2 regions of the Mesorhizobium sp. CA15 genome follow, and region 1 is predicted to be linked to the other one. Evidence: predicted binding sites of a transcription regulator. Region 1 holds the regulator's gene; the other holds the start of a gene.

Region 1 (13,005 bases):
CGACCTCGAAAGTGGCGAAGCCAGCTAAGAAGCCGGGCATAAAACTCAGCATGCTGAGGCCGAGCGTCAACAACATGACGGTGCGAGTGTTCGCGCGCGCGGCCGGGCTCGATCCGGCGGAGACCGATGCCTGGGGCCTTACGCGTTCGCCCGAATTCCTGGCGCGCAACCCGGCGCATCTGACGCCGATGATCGAGGACAAGGGCCTGCCGCGCGGCGTGCTGTGGGAAAGCTGCGCCATCATGCAGTATCTCGCCAACAAGCACGGGCTGGACAAGTTCTATCCGAAGGCGCCAGCAAAGCGGGCGATGATCGATAGCGCCATGTTCTACCTGGTCGGCACGCTCTATCCTTATGTCGCCCGCGCGACCTATCCCGCGCTCGGCTTTCCGCAATATGCCGGCGAGGTCGGCCACAGCGACGCCCATCCCGACAAGAAATCGGAAGCGCAGAAGGCGGCGATGGCTGCGATCGCCGAGCCGCTCGAGGTGTTTCACTCCTTCTTTCGTAACGGCAAACCGTTCATCGGCGGCAACAACCCGTCGATCGCGGATATAAGGCTGGCGGCGACGCTGGAATTCCTGGCGGTCATCGACTACGCGCTGCCCAGCTGGGCGAAGGAATACATGGCGGCCATGGAGAAGAAGCTCGGCAAGGCCTATGCGGAGCCGGCAGGCGACGTGCGCGGCTACATCGCGCATGTGAAATCGCAGGCCAGGGCCTAACAGCCGGCTCAGGTTAAGGTTTCATTTACCCAACGCCTGTCTACTGGTCACAGTCCTCGCCGCGACCACGGATGTACTGGCGCGAAGCGGAGGCGAAGGGAAAGGTCGGCCGAGCGCCGGCCTTTTGCTTTTCCGGCCGTTGTATCGCCTCCCACGGCAATTACGACATACGACTTATCCGGTGCCAGACTGGTTGAAATCCTATTGTCATCGGCGGGATTGATCCTACCATTACCTAGGGTTGACAGGTGCGAGCCGGGCAAAAAGCGATGAGGACGGCGATGACAAGAACGGTGAAACTTTCCGCGGTCGCGAGCGCGCTCCTGGCGAGCGCCGCCATCACGGCCGAAGCCGCGCCGCTCAACGGTATGAACGAGGTTGGCGCCGCCTTGCTCGCCTGCTGGACGCCGCCGGCCAATTCCGACAATTCCTCGGTGACACTCAGCTTCAGCTTCAAACGCGACGGCACGCTGATCGGACCGCCGAAAACAACTGCTATCCATGTCAGCGGCGACGACAAGGCGCGTAAGGCGTATATCGACGCTGCGACCAAGGCCCTGAACGATTGTCTGCCGCTCAGCCTTTCGCCCTCGCTGGCGCAAGGCATCGCCGGAAACGTCTTCACGCTGCAGTTCAACTCGCCGAAGAAGTAGGCCACGGCGAAGGCACCGAGCCTAAGGCTCGCGATCTTCCTAGATTCGCTCCATGCGCTTCAGGTTTTTGATGTTAGGCATGTCTTTGTCCCGAAATCGGTTGGAAGACATGTTCTAACCGTGTCGCACTTTTCCTGGAATTGCTTTCAGGTCAAACCGCGTGCGCGCCTGATCTGGGCGTGCTTTTCCAACTCCGGCATCTCGAAGACATAATCGTTCCAGGCGGAGTCCGGAATCTGTCCGGCAAGGTAACAATCCAGCAGAAGGCTTTGTTCGGGGGTAAGGGGTCTCGGCGCGTGCTCCAGCCCAAGCGAATGGATCAAGTTCCTGGTCAGGCCAGAGACGGTGAAGTGAAAGGACATCTTCGGTCTCCTCTGCGCAGCGCGCGTCACATCAACGCCAACAACGTCCGTCACCGGGCAAAGGTTTCATCAGCGATCCGTGATCGCGCCGCGGTCGCGGCCGGGCTGAATCTGTCGGGCTGTCTTTCTTCACGGGCAGTGGATCCAGCCGGCATCGACCGGCGGATTGAGGCAAAGCTACTCGCAGATGACGCGGTAGCGCTTGCCGGTTTCGCCGACATTCCTGCAGGTAAGAGCGGTCTGCTCGTCCGAAGACTGATCAGCCAGATTCTGGTTATATGAAGGCCTTGCCGGAGACCTGGAATAGCGCCTGACCGACGGGCCTTGCGGCGCGCCCGGCGGCGGCAAAGGAAACACGTCCGACGCGATCTGCCGCGACGCGGTCGTTCCCGGCGGCGCCTTGTCCCAGACACGTCTGACGTCCATCCGGCTAGGGACGATCACCGTGCCGTCGTCGCTGCGCGCGCAGCCGCCCGCCGCAAGCAGCGCCGGGCACAGGATGAAAGCCGCGATTCGACCAAACATTAGCAACACCTCAGGCACCTTATAATGCGTTGTTGCCATCATCGCCAACGGGCGGATTACCGCAGCCGGCGCCAGGGCCGGAAGCTGGCTCAACGGCACCGGGCGGCAGGCGGTTGCAATCATTATGGTTAGCGGATCGTTAATGCTTGTCGGGCACATTCCCCCGACGGACCGGCACAGTTCGGCCTTGGGGGTAGGAATGGCGGATACGGACGGGACTGTCGAGGCGGACAACGAGGCGGACAGACGCGGCAACGAGGCCTTTCTCGGCGACGTCCACGATATGGCCGGGACCTCGGAGGCGCTTGCCAATCTCAGGCTGATGGTCGATTCGATGCCGATCGGCGTCATCGTTCTCGATGCCGAATTGCGCGCGGAGGTGGTCAACCGGGCATTTTACGACTTCTGGCAGATCGATCCGCGGCGCGCTCCGGCCGGCAGTCGCTTTCGCGACCTCATGGAAGCCAGTCGTGATGCCGATCCGTTCGGCGCCGAGGAACAGGCCTGGCAAAGACATGTGGCCGAACGGGAGGCCGAAATCCGGGCTGGAAGCGCAGGGTCCAGGCAGTTGCCGCGCAAGGACGGCCGCACGCTGATAGCCTCGCTGGCGCCTCTTCCAGGCGGCAAGCGGCTGATCTCCTATGTCGACATCACCGACATGAAACAGCGCGAGAACGAGGCAGAGGACGCGCGCAAGAATCTCGTCACCGTGCTGGAGTCGCTGCCGGCGGGGGTCATCATCTACGATCGCGACGACCGCTTCGTCTTCGCCAACCGCAAGCTGCAGGATACGCTGCCGGCGCTGAAGCCGGCCTGGCAGCCTGGCCGCACGTTTCGCGAGGCGTTGGCGCTTGGCCACTCCGTCGGCTATTTCCGCTCGAGCGGCGACTCCGGAATCGACAGCCTGTATGGCGTCGACACCGAGCGTTGGCTTGACGCCATGCTCAAGCGGTACCGTTTGCCGAGCTCGGCCTACGAACGCCTCAACGCCGACGGGCGCTGGTACCAGGTCTATGACATGCGTACCGACGACGGCACATTCATCGGCGTGCGTGTCGATATCACCGACATCAAGGCGCGCGAGAAGGCGTTGCGCGATTCCATGCGCCAGATCGACCTTTACCGGCATGTGATGGACGAATTGCCCGTGGCAGCCTTCATCAAGGCCGACGATCTCACCATAGAATTCGTCAACAAGGCCTGGTGCGCGCTGACCGGACTGCCCAAGGACGAGGTGCTCGGCAAGACTGATCGCGAGCTTTTCGCGACCGAAGAGGCGGACGGTTTCAGCAATGACGACAACGAAGTTGTGGCGACCGGCGCGGGACGCGAGATCGAGGAAGCCGTCACCCACCGCGACGGCACGGTGCGCCAGCTGATGACGCGCAAGAGTCGGCTGGTGGCGATCGACGGGTCGGTGCATCTGGTCGGCTCCAGCACCGACATCACCGACGTCAAGGCGCGCGAGCAGGCGCTGCGGCAGAGCATGAGCGAGAACGAGGTGTTCCGCAGCCTCATCGACAATGTGCCGGTGTCGATCTACGCCAAGCGCTCGGACCTCAGGCAATTCTACGTCAACAAGGGCTGGTGCGATCTCACCGGCTTCAGCAGGGAAGAAGCGATCGGCAAGACCGACGTCGAGATTTTCGGCGCGGACGGCGAAGCCTTCGTCGCCGGCGACCTTGCTGTGCTTCGCACCGGCGAGACGCAGGAGATCGAAGAGACGGTGACGATGCCGGACGGCAGCGTCAGGCATCAATTCGCGCGCAAGGGCGCGATGATCGCCTCGGACGGCTCGCTCTATCTCATCGGCTCCACCACGGACATCACCGAGCTCAAGCAGCGCGAGGCGGAGCTCAGCGAGGCACGCCGGCGCGCCGTGCTCGCCGACCGGGCCAAGTCGGAGTTCCTCGCCAATATGAGCCACGAGATCCGCACGCCGATGAACGGGGTTCTTGGTATGGCAGAGCTGCTGGCAAAGTCGGACCTCGATCCGAAGCAGAAGACGTTCACCGACATCATCGTCAAATCCGGCAATGCGCTGCTCACCATCATCAACGACATCCTCGACTTCTCGAAGATCGATGCCGGCCAGCTGGTGCTCGACCCTGCACCCTTCAATCTGGCCGAGGCGATCGAGGATGTGGCGACGCTGGTCTCGACGCGCGCCAAGGAGAAGGACCTCGAGCTCATCGTTCGCATTCAGCCGGGCCTCGACGGCCAGTTCGTCGGCGATGTCGGCCGTGTCAGGCAGATCGTCACCAACCTGCTCGGCAACGCGGTGAAGTTCACCGACAAGGGTCATGTCCTGGTCGACGTGACGGGTGAGCGGGTTCCGGCGGGAACGAGGCTCACCATTTCCGTGACCGATACCGGCATCGGCATTCCGGAAGACAAGCTGAAGCAGGTTTTCGAAAAATTCAGCCAGGTCGACACCTCCTCGACCAGGCGGCATGAGGGCACCGGGCTTGGCCTTGCCATCACCTCGCGGCTGGTCGAGATGATGGCCGGCGAGATCGGTGTCGACAGCGCCGAAGGCAAGGGTTCGACCTTCTGGTTCACGATCACGCTGCCCAAGGCCGAGCAGGGCGGTCAGCGCATCATGCCGGTCGACGTCACCGGCGCGCGCGTGCTCATCGTCGACGACAATGCCGTCAACCGCTCGATCCTCAGCGAGCAGATGGCGTCATGGACGTTCGATTCCTGCGCGGCCGAAAGCGGCGCCGAAGGGTTGAAGGTGCTGATTGCCGCCGCCGCCTACGGCGTGCCGGTGGACTGCGTCGTGCTTGATTATCAGATGCCGGGCATGACCGGCGCCGAGATGGCGCGCATCGTGCGCAATACGGCGGGCCTGGCGCATACGCCCATCATCATGCTGACCTCGGTCGACCAGTCGCTTGCCGGCACGGCCTATCGCGACCTCGGCATCGATGCGCAGCTGATCAAGCCGGCGCGCTCCTCCATTCTCCTGGAAACGCTGGTCTCGACCATCCAGCGCCACCGCCACAGCAGCGCGGCGGCGCAACCCGCCATTGGCACCGCCAGCCCCCCGCGAGCCGCTCCGGCGCAGACGGCGGCATCGGAGCGCGCCATGCTGCAACCGCCCCCGGCGCGGGCTCGTCCGCGCCCCGCCGATGCCGAGCGCGAGCTCGACATCCTCGTCGCCGAGGACAATGAGGTGAACCAGATGGTGTTCACCCAGATTCTTGGCGAGACCGGTTACCGCTTCGAGATCGTCGGCAACGGCCGCAAGGCGCTCGACGCCTTCGGCAGACTCAATCCGCGCATGATCCTGATGGATGTATCGATGCCGGAAATGAACGGGCTGGAGGCGACGGGCGCGATCCGCCGGCTCGAGGAGGACATGGGCACGCATGTGCCGATCGTCGGCGTCACCGCGCATGCGCTGAAGGGCGACCGCGAACGCTGCCTGGAAGCCGGCATGGACGATTACCTGCCGAAGCCGGTCAGTCCGCGGGCGCTGCTCGAAAAGCTCGAGCGCTGGCTGGGTTCGGACGTCGAGACCCGGCGCAACGCCGGTTAAAACGAATTTGGCGGGCAGGACGGCGGCAAGGGGCTGACGCATGCGTATGGTGCGATCGCACCATACCAAAGCAAGCGCCAAGCTCGGACAATCATGACATTGATTCCGCTCTTCGGTTACGGGCGGGAGCAGCGACCGCCGACAAGAAACAGCGTCGACTCTACCCCAACGGACCCTGTTTTCGGCGATGGCCAGGCCATGATCCGCTCTGGCTTACAGGCAACGCACTCTCGTCCGGATTTTATTTCCCGGCGGCCGTCATCCGGCCGCCGGGATAAATTTTGTTTCAAAAGTCAGACAAGTTGCTGATTTCCGCGGCAAACTCCGTCCGGCCCTTCGAGGCCGCTGCGGAACCCCTTCCGAGCATCCTCGTCCAGACGTTACCGGGCTGACACGAAACTGTCATGCGACTGTAATAATCGAGGGCTATTGCGCTGACCGGGCGCCGATACAACGGGTGCCGAAAGACCATCTTCCGAACAGGAGCAGGCCACATGAGACATTTCATCCGCTCGGCGGCCGTTGCAATTGCAATGGCTGCGGCATCAACCCTTAGCATGGCCGCCGCGATGGCAGCCGACATTTCCGGCGCTGGCGCCACCTTCCCCTATCCGATCTACGCGAAGTGGGCCGACGCCTACAAGAAGGAGACCGGCATCGGTCTCAACTACCAGTCGATCGGCTCCGGCGGCGGCATCAAGCAGATCAAGGCCAAGACCGTGACCTTCGGCGCTTCCGACGCGCCGCTGAAGGGCGAGGATCTCAACTCCACCGGCCTCGCGCAGTTCCCGATGGTGATGGGCGGCATCGTGCCGGTCGTCAACCTCGAAGGCATCAAGCCGGGCGAGCTGGTGCTCGACGGTCCGACGCTCGCCGACATCTTCGCCGGCAAGATCACCAACTGGAACGACGCGGCGATCAAGAAGCTCAACCCCAAGATCAAGCTGCCCGACCAGGCGATTGCCGTCGTCCACCGTTCGGACGGCTCGGGCACCACCTTCAACTTCAGCTACTACCTGGCCGACGTCAGCGCCGACTGGAAATCGAAGGTCGGCGTCAACACCGCGCTTGAATGGCCGGTGGGCATCGGCGCCAAGGGCAATGAAGGCGTCGCCAACAACGTGTCGCAGACTGGCGGCGCGATCGGCTATGTCGAATACGCCTATGCCAAGCAGAACAAGCTCACCTATACCGACATGGTGAACAAGGACGGCAAGAAGGTCGAGCCGACCGCGAAGGCGTTCTCGGCCGCCGCGGCCAATGCCGACTGGAGCTCGCAGCCGGGCTACGGCGTTATCCTGGCCAACCAGGCGGGCGCCGAATCCTGGCCGATGACTTCCGCCACCTGGATCCTCGTCTACCAGAAGCCCGATGATGCGGCAGCCACGGCCGAAGCGCTCAAGTTCTTCGCCTGGTCCTATGCCAAGGGCGACAAGATGGCTGCTGAGCTTGACTACGTTCCGATGCCCGACAAGGTCGTGAAGAGCGTCGAGGAGATGTGGGGCAAGGACATCGTCGACAAGGATGGCAAGCCGGTCTACTCCGGCATGTAATTCCCGCCGAATGAGGAGGGCGCCTCTAGCGCCCTCCTGTCTCTTTCGAAATGCGAGGGGCTAAATGACAGCCGTTTCCGAAGCCGCGACATCGTCCGCCCTGCGGACCAGAGAAGCGACGGTGCGCCGCTTCGCCGTCACCGACATGGTTTTCCGGACGGCGACGCGCCTTTCCGCCATACTCGTGCTCGTTCTGCTCGGCGGGGTCGCGATCTCGCTGGTCGCCGGATCGTGGGAGGCCCTGTCGAAGTTCGGCTTCTCCTTCCTGACCACCGAATCCTGGAACCCGGTCACCGAGAATTTCGGCGCGCTCGCGCCCATCTACGGCACCATCGTCACTTCGGCCATCGCCATTCTCATCGCCGTGCCGATCGGCATCGGCATCGCCGTCTTCCTGACCGAGCTTTGTCCGCGCCCGCTCAGGCGTCCGATTGGCATCGCCGTCGAGCTGCTCGCCGGCATTCCCTCGATCATCTACGGCATCTGGGGCCTGTTCGTCTTCGCGCCGTTCCTGCAGACGACTGTGCAGCCCTTCATCATCAGTCTTTTCCACGGCATACCGGGGCTCTCCAGCCTGTTTGCCGGTCCGCCCTACGGCATCGGCTTGCTGACCTCGTCGCTGATCCTCGCCATCATGGTGCTGCCTTTCATCACCTCGATCACCAAGGACGTGTTCGACACGGTGCCGGCGGTGCTGAAGGAATCGGCCTACGGCATCGGCTGCACGACCTGGGAAGTGACCCGGCGCGTGACCATCCCCTATACCCGCATCGGCATCATGGGCGGCGTCATGCTCGGCCTCGGCCGCGCGCTCGGCGAGACGATGGCCGTCACCTTCGTCATCGGCAACGCGCACCGCATCAGCGCCTCGCTGTTTGCGCCGGGCACGACGATCTCGGCGACCATCGCCAACGAATTCACCGAAGCCGACGGCAACCTCTATACATCCTCGCTGGTATCGCTCGGCCTGATCCTGTTCATCATCACCTTCATCATCCTCGCGCTCGCACGCTACATGCTGTTGCGCATCGATAGCCGCACGGGAGCCTGACCGATGTCGACTGCCGCATCGCTTCACCAAAGCCGCAAGCGCAAGAATGCCGTGATGATGACGCTGTGCGTCGTCGCGGCGGGCATCGGGCTGGCCTGGCTGGCGCTGATTCTCGGCGCCCTGCTCTACAAGGGGCTTTCCGGGGTGTCGCTCTCCGTGTTCACGGAAATGACGCCGCCGCCCGGCGATGCCGGCGGCCTGCTCAATGCCATCTACGGCAGCATCGTCATGACGATCATCGGTATCGTCGTCGGCACGCCGATCGGCGTGCTGGCCGGCACCTACATGGCCGAATACGGACGCTTCTCGAAGCTTACGACGGTGGTGCGCTTCATCAACGACATCCTCTTGTCGGCGCCTTCCATCATCATCGGCCTGTTCGTCTACGAGCTGATGGTGCGGCCGATGGGGCACTTCTCGGCGATTGCCGGCGCGGTCGCGCTGTCGATCCTGGTGATCCCCGTCGTGGTGCGCACCACCGAGGACATGCTGAACCTTGTGCCCAACGCGCTGCGCGAAGCAGGCACCGCCATCGGAGCACCGCGCTGGGTAGTGATCCGCTCGGTTGCCTATCGCGCGGCGCTCTCCGGCATCGTCACCGGCATCCTTTTGGCGATCGCCCGCATCTCCGGCGAGACGGCGCCGCTTCTCTTCACCGCGCTCAACAACCAGTTCTGGTCGAGCAATCTCAATGCGCCGATGGCCAGCCTGCCGGTAACCATCTTCCAGTTCGCTCTCAGCCCCTACGAGGAATGGCAGCAACTGGCCTGGACGGGCGCACTCATAATCACCCTGACGGTTCTCGGGCTGAGCATCATCGCCCGCAGCCTAACCGGACGCAGAGAGGACAGATGAAACCGATGTTGTCCACCGACCTGAACGCAGCCGACACGACCGTCGAGAAGGCCAAGATCGAGGTCAAGAACCTCAATTTCTACTATGGCCAGTCGAAGGCGCTGAAGGACATCAACCTGTCCCTGCCCGAGCGCAGCGTGACCGCCTTCATCGGCCCGTCGGGCTGCGGGAAGTCGACGCTGCTGCGCGTGCTCAACCGCATCTACGAGCTCTATCCGAAGCAGAGCGCCGAGGGCCAGGTGCTGCTCGACGGCAAGAACATCCTCGACCGCTCGCAGGACCTCAACCTGCTCAGGACCAAGATCGGCATGGTGTTCCAGAAGCCGACGCCGTTCCCGATGTCGATCTACGAGAACATCGCTTTCGGCGTCAGGCTCTATGAGAAGATCAGCAAGGCTGAGATGGACAGCCGCGTCGAGCAGGCGCTGAAGCGCGCAGCACTCTGGAACGAGGTCAAGGACAAGCTCAACGCCAGCGGCCTAAGCCTCTCGGGCGGCCAGCAGCAGCGCCTGTGCATCGCCCGTACCGTTGCGGTGAAGCCCGAGGTCATCCTGCTCGACGAGCCGGCCTCGGCGCTCGATCCGCTGTCGACCGCCAAGATCGAGGAACTGATCGACGAGCTGCAGGCCGACTACACGATCGTCATCGTCACCCACAACATGCAGCAGGCGGCGCGCGTGTCGCGGCAGACGGCGTTCATGTATCTGGGCGAGCTGGTGGAGTTCGACCGGACCGAGAAGATCTTCACCTCGCCCCGCGAAAAGCGCACGCAGGACTACATCACCGGCCGCTTCGGCTGAGCTCATACGAGGACATCATCATGGCCGAACATACCGTCGCTTCCTTCGACGAGGATCTGAGGCAGATCAGCCGGCTCATCAACGACATGGGCGATCTCGCCGCCTCCATGGTCGGCGCTTCGACCAAGGCCCTGCTCGAGACCGACAATGCCATGGCGCAGCGCGTCGTTTCCGACGATGCCATCATGGACGCGCGCCAGCGCGAGCTCGACGACCGCGCCATCACGCTGATCGCCAAGCGCCAGCCGATGGCCGACGACCTGCGCAACGTGGTCGGCTCGATCCGCATGGCGGGCGACCTCGAACGCATCGGCGACCTCGCCAAGAACATCGCCAAGCGCGTCGGCTCGGTCGGCGTCAGCGCCGCGCCGCGCGACCTCACGCATTCGATCGATTCCATGGCGCAGCTGGTGCTGATCCAGGTCCAGGCCGTGATCCAGGAATATACGGTGGGCGACGCCACGGCGCTGGCCAAGCTTCGCAACGACGACGAGCGCATCGACGTCAAATACACATCCGTCTTCCGGGAACTCCTGACCTACATGATGGAAGACCCGCGCAACATAACCGCCTGCACGCATCTTCTGTTCTGCGCCAAGAATCTCGAGCGCATCGGCGACCATGTGACCAACATCGCCGAGAACGCCTATTATGTGCTGACCGGCACGCAATTGCCCGCGAATCGTCCCAAGCAGGACGAGACGACAATGTCGGCGCCGGCGGCCTGACGATGGGTATCTGCCAATGATCGCGCCACGCATCATGGTGGTGGAGGACGAGGAGCCGCTTGGTGTGCTGCTCCGCTACAATCTCGAATCCGAGGGTTACCAGGTCGAAGTGGTGACCCGCGGCGACGAGGCCGAAATCCGCCTTCAGGAAAACGTCCCCGACCTGCTCGTGCTCGACTGGATGGTGCCCGCGGTTTCCGGCATCGAGCTCTGCCGGCGCCTCAGGATGCGGCCCGAGACCGAGCGGCTGCCGATCATCATGCTGACGGCGCGGGGCGAAGAAAGCGACCGCGTGCGCGGCCTCTCGACCGGCGCCGACGACTATCTGGTCAAGCCGTTCTCGACGCCGGAGTTCATGGCGCGCGTCAAGGCGCTGCTGCGTCGCGCCAAGCCGGAGGTGCTGTCCAGCGTGCTCAAGGTCGGCGACATCGTGCTCGACCGCGAGTCGCACCGCGTCTACCGCAAGAAGAGCGAGATCAGGCTCGGCCCGACCGAGTTCCGGCTGCTGGAATTCATGATGCGTCATCCCGGCCGGGTGTTCTCGCGCAGCCAGCTGCTCGACAATGTCTGGGGCGAGACGATCTATATCGACGAACGCACCGTCGACGTCCATGTCGGCCGCCTGCGCAAGGCAGTCAACAACGGCCGCATGCCGGACGTCATCCGCACCATCCGCGGGGCGGGTTACGCGATCAGGGAAGATTAGGGGTAAGGCGCCGAGGCGCTGACGGATTCTGTCTCCAGCATCGGATCGCGTGCATTGGCGATTAGTCGAGACGCTTGTGCTTCGCACGGGCGGAGCAAGGAGCGCAGCGACGCAGCGCAGACCCGAGGATCCATTCCGTGATGTCGATGCGTTGCGACAGTCCAGAATTCTGTGCCGCTGCGCTCGACGCGTGAGGTAGCGGCATGGATTCCAGGGTCTCCGCGACGGAGCTTCGCTCCTGCTCCGCCCTGGAATGACGAAGCTGCGGGGCCTTCCCTTCGCTAATTTCAAGCGTCTGCTGCTGTCCCCGGACCTCTTCAAGGCTGCCTCAGGCCACGTTCTTTCCCGTCCCCGCTCTTGCCTGGCCTCCCGGCCCGAAAATCTCCTGGTCGACGAAGGTCAGCGCGCGCATGGCGCAGCCTTCGCGGATCAGCGGCAGTTCGTTCGGCTCGGTGTCGAAGGAGATCGATTCGGAGTGCTGGCCGCCGGCCGTCTGGGCGATCGCCTCGCGCAGCGCCGGCTCGATCAGGTCGAAGGCGGCCGCACTGACGCCGACCATGGCGACGGGCGCCGGGTCGATGAGGGCGAACAAGCTGCCGAGACCGAAACCAAGCGCTTCGCCAGCCCGGCGGTAAGCCTCCCGTTCGGGGCCGTCCCTCTCGCGCGCCTTCGCGGCAAGGGCCCGCATGTCGGCGTCGCCGACGTCGACCGGCTCGGCGTCCTCGCTCATTTTCATGGCGCTGCGCCAGATCGCATAGTTGCCGGCATAGGCCTCGACGCAGCCGCGGCGGCCGCAGCGGCAAAGCGCCCCGCCCGGGCGGTGAATCATGTGGCCGAACTCGCCGCCGGAGGAATGCGTGCCGGTGAACAGCGCACCCTTGAGCACGAGACCCATGCCGATGCCGTGCGACAACAGGATGGCGATGAAGTCGTCGCGATAGCGCTCCGGGTCGCGCCATTGCAGCGCTACCGCCATCATGTTGCAGTCATTCTCCATGGTGGCGGAGATGCCGAATTCCTTCTCGAGGATGTCGGCGAAAGGAATGTCGGTCAGCGGCGTTATCGGCGACCACAGCATGGAGCGCGCATGCGAATCGGTGATGCCCTGGATGCCCATGGCGATGCGGGCGACGCTGCCAATGTCGAGGTCGGGATCCTGCAGCCGGCGCCGCACGATCGCCACGCATTCGCCGATCAGCTCGTCGCGGGGCATAACAAGCGTGTCCAGGCGCTGCTGCTCCTCGGCAACAACCTGACCGGCATAGTCGATCACGGCGACCGACAGGAAGTTCAGCGACAACACCACGGTCAGCACCGCGGCTGCTTCAGGGTTCAGCGCAAGGCCGATCTGCGGCCGGCCGCGTTTCAACGCCGTCGGCTCGCTGGCCTTGCTTTCGGTGAGAATGCCCTCCTGGATCAGGTCGGCGGAGATCGCCGAAATGGTCGAGTGGCTGAGCCCGGTGGTGGCGGCAATTTCGGTCCGTGATGGCTGACCGGCGCGGC
Region 2 (5,838 bases), on a different contig from region 1:
CTCGTCCTTCGCCTTCTCGCCGCTGACATCCGCCCTCACCTCGCCGAGCCGGTCGGCGACGCCGAGGCGGGTGGCGGCGATGCGGGCGCTGAGCACCATGCAGGCGGCTAAAGAAGCATGGAGCAGGTCGAGCGGGCTGAAGCCGGGCGCGCTGACCTGCGTGACCACATCGACGGTGCCACCGGTCGGGGTGGTGACCGCTGGCAGGCCGCCCGGCGGCAGGACGGCAAGCGCGCCGACGTTGCGGGTCCTGATTTTCAAGTCTGCCATCGTGTCGCCTCCAGTTTGGAGGCCATTGATAGCGGACGGGAATTCACTGAGGCAATCGCCGAGGCAGGCCTTGGGCGATTGGCGTTTCCTCGCCTCCATGAAATGGGGGAGAGGTGGCTCGGCGAAGCCGAGACGGAGAGGGGGAGCGCCCTGCGAAGCCCCCTCGCCGTCCACTTTGCGGACACCTCTCCCCCGGCTCTGGCGGGGGCGAGGAACCCGGGTTCTGAGAGGCTACTTCGTTAGGTCGAGCGCCGCCGTCAGATCGCCCATCGGCGGCTGGTCGTTGTTGCGCAGCGCCTTGTCGCGGGCGACGATGCCGGGCAGCACAGGCAGGTCGTAGCGGGCGGTGATGAAACGCAGGATCGAGGTCGTGTCATACTGCGTGTGATCGACCATCCCCATCTTCGCATAGGGCGAGATGATGAAGGCCGGGATGCGGTTGCCCGGGCCCCAGCGATCGGCCTTGGGCGGCGCGACATGATCCCAGAAGCCGCCATTCTCGTCATAGGTGACGACCACCAGCATATGCGCCCATTGCGGGCTCTTCTCCAGATGCGCGACGAGGTCGGCCAGGTGCTGGTCGCCGGAGGTCACGTCGGCATAGCCGGCATGCTCGTTGAGGTTGCCCTGCGGCTTGTAGAAAGAGACCGCCGGCAGCTTGCCGTCATCGATCGCCTTGATGAACTCAGTGCCGCCGAGCCCGCCGTCTTTGAGGTGCTCGGCCCGCGCGGCCGTGCCCGGCGCATAAGCCGCGAAATAGTTGAAGGGCTGGTGGTGGAACTGGAAGTTCGGCACGGGCGTCGCGTTCTTGCCGTCGAGCGCCGCCTGCCAGGCGCCCGAATACCACGCCCAGGAAATGCCCTTGAGCGACAGCAGATCGCCGATCGTGATCTCGTGCTGCGGCGGCAGCGTGGTCGGCTGCGCCGGATCGGCCAGCGCCTTGTCGCCACCCTCGGCCGGCTTGTTGGCGCTTGGCTGGTAAGGCGGCTGCATGGTGTTGACGGCGTAGAAGTCGGGCGTGATGGCGCCGTCATTGGCGAATTTCGGCACGCCGCCCAGCGCCGAGGGCGGCGAATTGTCGGCCGGTTTCAGCGTCACGCCATCCGGCTCGACGACGGCAATCTGGGCCTTCACCGGGCTGGTGTCGGCATTTGGATAGTAAGGCACGCAGGCGCAGGCCAGCATGAAATGGTTGAGGAAGGAGCCGCCGAAGGCGCCCTGGAAGAAATTGTCCGCCAGCACGTATTTTTTGGCGATCGCCCACATCGGCAGGATCGAGCCGTCATAATGGCCCATCACCAGCGCGCCGGAATCGGCCCAGGCGACGAACTTGTCGTTCCGGCCGCCGTCGATCTGCATCTGCTCCTGATAGAAACGATGCCACAGATCATGGGTGATGACGCCGGTATTCTCGTTGAAGCCCTTGGGATCGTCGATGGCGAATGTTGCATTGGGCAGATGCGCGCTCTGCGCCTCCGTCACCGCCGGCGTGACGCCCTTGCCGGTCAGTCCGCCCCAGGCCGGCGGCAGTTCGGAAAGCGGCTTGCCGTCGCGGTCGAGCTGGCGCGCCTGGTCGGGCGAAACGTTGGCCAGGCCGTTCGCGCCGGGGAAGCCGCCATAAAGGTTATCGAAGCTGCGGTTCTCGGCGTAGATGACGACGACGGTGTCGATCTTGTCGTAACCGGCAGGCGCCGCTTGGGCAGCAGCAGAGAACGATGCCAGCGCCGTGGAGGCGAGGCAAAGGGAGAGAAAGGACCGGATCATGGAAAATGCCTCGTGGCTTGGGAATGGCTGGAGGACGGCAATGCAGGAACGCAACACTGCATCAATGCCCAGCTACTTCGACGCCTTGTCACCTTTGTGACAGTTCGGCCCCGGCCGAACACGGTTTCGTGAGCGGGAAGACCGGTCATCAATCCGTTGCACTCGATCCTTACGCCGCCAAAGGAACCGGGCGGAGAAATCAGGGATATCGCCGAAGACGATGGGACATCGGAAAAATCACGCGATCGCCATTGCAGCGGCCACGATCGTCGCCTCCACCACGCCCGCCAACACCGAGGAGCCATCCGGTGTCCATCCCGGCCCGATGACGCGGCAGGAAGCCTTCGCCCGCGCCGAGGCGCTGACGGCGCTGGGGCGACAGATGTTCTTTGATCCGTCGCTCTCGGCCTCAGGCAAGCAGGCCTGCTCGTCCTGCCATGATCCCAACCACGCTTTCGGGCCGGCCTCGGCGGCGCCGGTCGAAATGGGCGGAGCCAATCTTGACCAGCCAGGCGTTCGCGCCGTGCCGTCGCTGCGCTACCTGCAGGCGGCGCCCGCCTTCACCGAGCATTTCTACGACTCCGAGGACGAAGGCGACGAAAGCGTCGACAATGGCCCGACAGGGGGGCTGACCTGGGACGGCCGCGCCGACCACGGCAAGGACCAGGCAAGAATCCCGCTGCTGTCGTCCTTCGAGATGGGCAACAAGGACGCGGCCCAGGTGGTCGCCAGCCTGCGCAACGCGCCTTATGCCGGCGCCTTCAAGGCAGCCTTCGGCCCCGATGTCTTCGACGATCAGCAAGACGCCTTCGACGCCGCTGTGGAAGCGCTGGGCACCTTCGAGCAGAGCAGCGCCGATTTCTATCCCTATTCCAGCCGCTACGACGCCTTCCTCGCCGGCAAGGCGCAACTTTCCGCGCAGGAATTGCGCGGCCGCGTGCTGTTCGAGGACGCAGCGAAGGGCAATTGCGCGAGCTGTCATCTCAGCGAACCGGCCAATGACGGCGAGCCGCCGCAATTCACCGATTACGGCCTGATCGCGATTGCCGTGCCGCGCAACCCGGCGATCCCCGCCAATGCCGAGCCCAATTATGTCGACCTCGGCCTGTGCGGTCCGCTGCGCACCGATCTCAAGGACCGCGCCGAATATTGCGGCCTGTTCAAGACGCCGACGCTGCGCAACGTTGCCTTGCGGAAAAGCTTCTTCCACAACGGCTATTTCCACACGCTGCGCGACGCGGTCGCCTTCTACGCCAGCCGCGATACGGATCCCGGGCGCTGGTATCCGAAGAAGACCGACGGCACGGTCGACAAATTCGACGATCTGCCAAAGGCTTACTGGGGAAACCTCAACACGGACCCGCCCTTCAATGGCAAAAAGCCCGGCGACAAGCCGGCGCTGACCGATGCCGAGATCGACGACATCGTCGCCTTCCTCGGCACGCTGACCGACGCCGACCAGGCGGGGCAGTAGGGCAAGCCGCCAAGGAGATTGGTGGCTTGCAGCCGCAGCGGTGCTATCCACCGTAAATGTGTGCCAATGTGAACCACGTCATAGGAACGCCAAGTCGCGCCTGCTATATTGCCCATCTCTTCACAGATGGAGTCTCCGATGAGGTTCGTCCCGGTGCAGGAGCCGCCTGGCAGCAGCTGGACGGTGTTCGATGCGGCCAATGGCGCGCCGGCCGAATATGCCGGCCGGGTGCTTATCGGCCTGACATCGTGCGAAGCCCGCTGGTTTGCCGCCGTGGGCAACGGCCGCGCCGCTTGGCAGCGGTCCATCACGCCAGGCGTGCAGCTGCGGCTGGTCAGCGGGGGCGGTTGCCAAGCCATCCGGGAAAGGCATAGCCAGACAGGTAGTTAGGAAGCCGCGCTGCCAGATTGATTCAGGCAGAGCGATCTCCCATCGATTGCCTTCTCACCTCGCCGGCGCATAGCGGCTCACCACCATGCCGCAGGCATAGGGCTTGGAGCCGAGGAGCCTCAGCCTGCCAAAGCCGCCCTTGTCGAAGATGCGGCGGCCACTGCCCAGAACGGCCGGATTGATGAAGAGCTGGAACTCGTCGACAAGGCCGGCGGCGATCAGCGCCGAGGCGAAGCCGGCGCCGCCGAACACGGCGATGTCGCCGCCCTCGCCTTGCTTCAGCGCGTTGACCTCACGCGGCAAGTCGCCGCTTACGACGCGCGTTCGTTCCCAGCGCGAGGCCCCGAGCTTATCGCTCGCCACCACCTTTTCGGCCTCGACGATGCGCTGGGCGAAGGCAAAGAAGCGGTCCTTCGGATATTTCCTCGCCGCGTTGCCCCAATGGGTCAGATAGCCTTCCTCAGCCATCTTGCGGCTCAACAGGATGGTATCGATGGTCGTGAAAACGGCGTTGAAGTCCCGTTTAAGCTCCTCGTCCCAGGCGCTGTCGTCGCCCCACTCCCAGAGTTGCCAGCGACGGACCTCGTCGGCGCCGACAAAACCGTCGACCGATATCTGCATCTGCAGGATGAGCTTTCTCATGTCCGGTCTCCCTGGTCAGGAATTGCTGCCTGTGACGACTCGCGCCGCGGCGGGCGAGCGGGCGAAAGCCTGCGCCCAGGCTTCGAAGCTGGTCGGGGCGGCATTTTCGGCTGAGGGTGCTTCCAGCGCCCAGCGCTCGCCTCTGTTGAAGCTTGCCGCCGTCTCGCCCAGCGCATCGGCAAAACTCGCCGATATGCCATTGGCGACCATACCGGCCCGCGCATCGGCGAACGGCGCTTCATGGTAGGCGACCTCCTTGCCGATCGCCCTGCCCAGGATCGCGGTAGCCTGTTCGAGCGTATAGGAGCCGCCGCCGTGCAATTCGACAACGCGCTGGATCGGAAAGTGTTCGGCATTCAATAGAGCGGCGGCGCGTTCGCCAACGTCCTTGGCGGCAATCAGCGGCATAGGCAGGTCGCCGCGGAAGGGCGAGGCGAAGACGCCGGACGCCGCCTGCTCGACGAAGCCCATGCCCTTGATGAAATTCGCCATGAAGAAGGAGGCGCGCAGATAGACGAGTTCCTCAAGGCCCAGTGCGGCAAGTCGCTCTTCCATCAGCGCGGCGCCAAGCGACGTACCCATTCTGAGATGGGCATTGAGGCCGCTGAGCAGCACGATCCGGCGCAGGCCCGCCTTGGCGATGGAAGATGCCAGCCGTGCGCCGACCTCGTCCTCAAAACGATGCAGATCGGGCGCGGTGACATCGAAGGGGATCATCACGTAAGCGCTGTCGGCACCCGAGAAGGCGGCGTCGAGCGCCGCCTGATCGTCGAGTGCGACGCCGAGGCTACGGGCGATGCCGCGCACCTTGTGCCCTGCGCCGGTCAGTCTGGCCGAGACCTCGGCGCCCACTTCGCTCGTTGCGCCGACGACCACCATCGTACGCTTGACTTGCCGGCTCACATCGATCTCCTCTGATCAAATGATTTACTTCTGGAACCATTTGACGCAAGGCAAGAACGGTGTCAATAGTAAAGTGATTTAAAAATGGAACCATACTGATGTCGACCAAGGAACGATCCGGCTGCCCGATCAGCCTCTCGCTCGAACTGCTCGGCGACCGCTGGACGCTGCTCATCATTCGCGACCTGGCCTTCGCCGGGAAAAGGCACTTTCGCGAGTTCCTGCAATCCGACGAAGGTATCTCGTCGCGCACGCTGGCCGAGCGGCTGCAGACGCTGGTCGACGAAGGCATCCTCACCCGCAGCGACGACCCGAGCCACGGTCTGAAGGCGATCTACCGGCTGACCGAGGCCGGCATCGACCTTTTGCCGGTTCTGGCAACGCTCGGCGCCTGG

The links. The regulator PhoB, encoded in region 1, activates phosphate uptake and scavenging genes when phosphate is short. The targets are predictions, from matches to a motif close to TGTCATNNANCTGTCAT.
Region 2: the regulator PhoB is predicted to act here: its motif matches at 2,178-2,194, upstream of LB515_RS20180 (acid phosphatase).

Annotation. Positions count from the first base shown of each region.
Region 1 is NZ_JAIUHQ010000008.1:16,525-29,529, forward strand. It holds gene LB515_RS15220 (glutathione S-transferase family protein) at 1-725, shown strand, start outside; gene LB515_RS15225 (hypothetical protein) at 1,007-1,378, shown strand; gene LB515_RS15230 (hypothetical protein) at 1,525-1,740, opposite strand; gene LB515_RS15235 (hypothetical protein) at 1,918-2,265, opposite strand; gene LB515_RS15240 (response regulator) at 2,465-5,809, shown strand; gene pstS (phosphate ABC transporter substrate-binding protein PstS) at 6,304-7,362, shown strand; gene pstC (phosphate ABC transporter permease subunit PstC) at 7,427-8,413, shown strand; gene pstA (phosphate ABC transporter permease PstA) at 8,417-9,268, shown strand; gene pstB (phosphate ABC transporter ATP-binding protein PstB) at 9,265-10,068, shown strand; gene phoU (phosphate signaling complex protein PhoU) at 10,089-10,796, shown strand; gene phoB (phosphate regulon transcriptional regulator PhoB) at 10,813-11,502, shown strand; gene LB515_RS15275 (ROK family protein) at 11,831-13,005, opposite strand, start outside.
Region 2 is NZ_JAIUHQ010000013.1:80,383-86,220, forward strand. It holds gene LB515_RS20175 (OsmC family protein) at 1-270, opposite strand, end outside; gene LB515_RS20180 (acid phosphatase) at 502-2,034, opposite strand; gene LB515_RS20185 (cytochrome-c peroxidase) at 2,255-3,508, shown strand; gene LB515_RS20190 (hypothetical protein) at 3,647-3,898, shown strand; gene LB515_RS20195 (dihydrofolate reductase family protein) at 3,953-4,540, opposite strand; gene LB515_RS20200 (NmrA family NAD(P)-binding protein) at 4,556-5,443, opposite strand; gene LB515_RS20205 (winged helix-turn-helix transcriptional regulator) at 5,542-5,838, shown strand, end outside.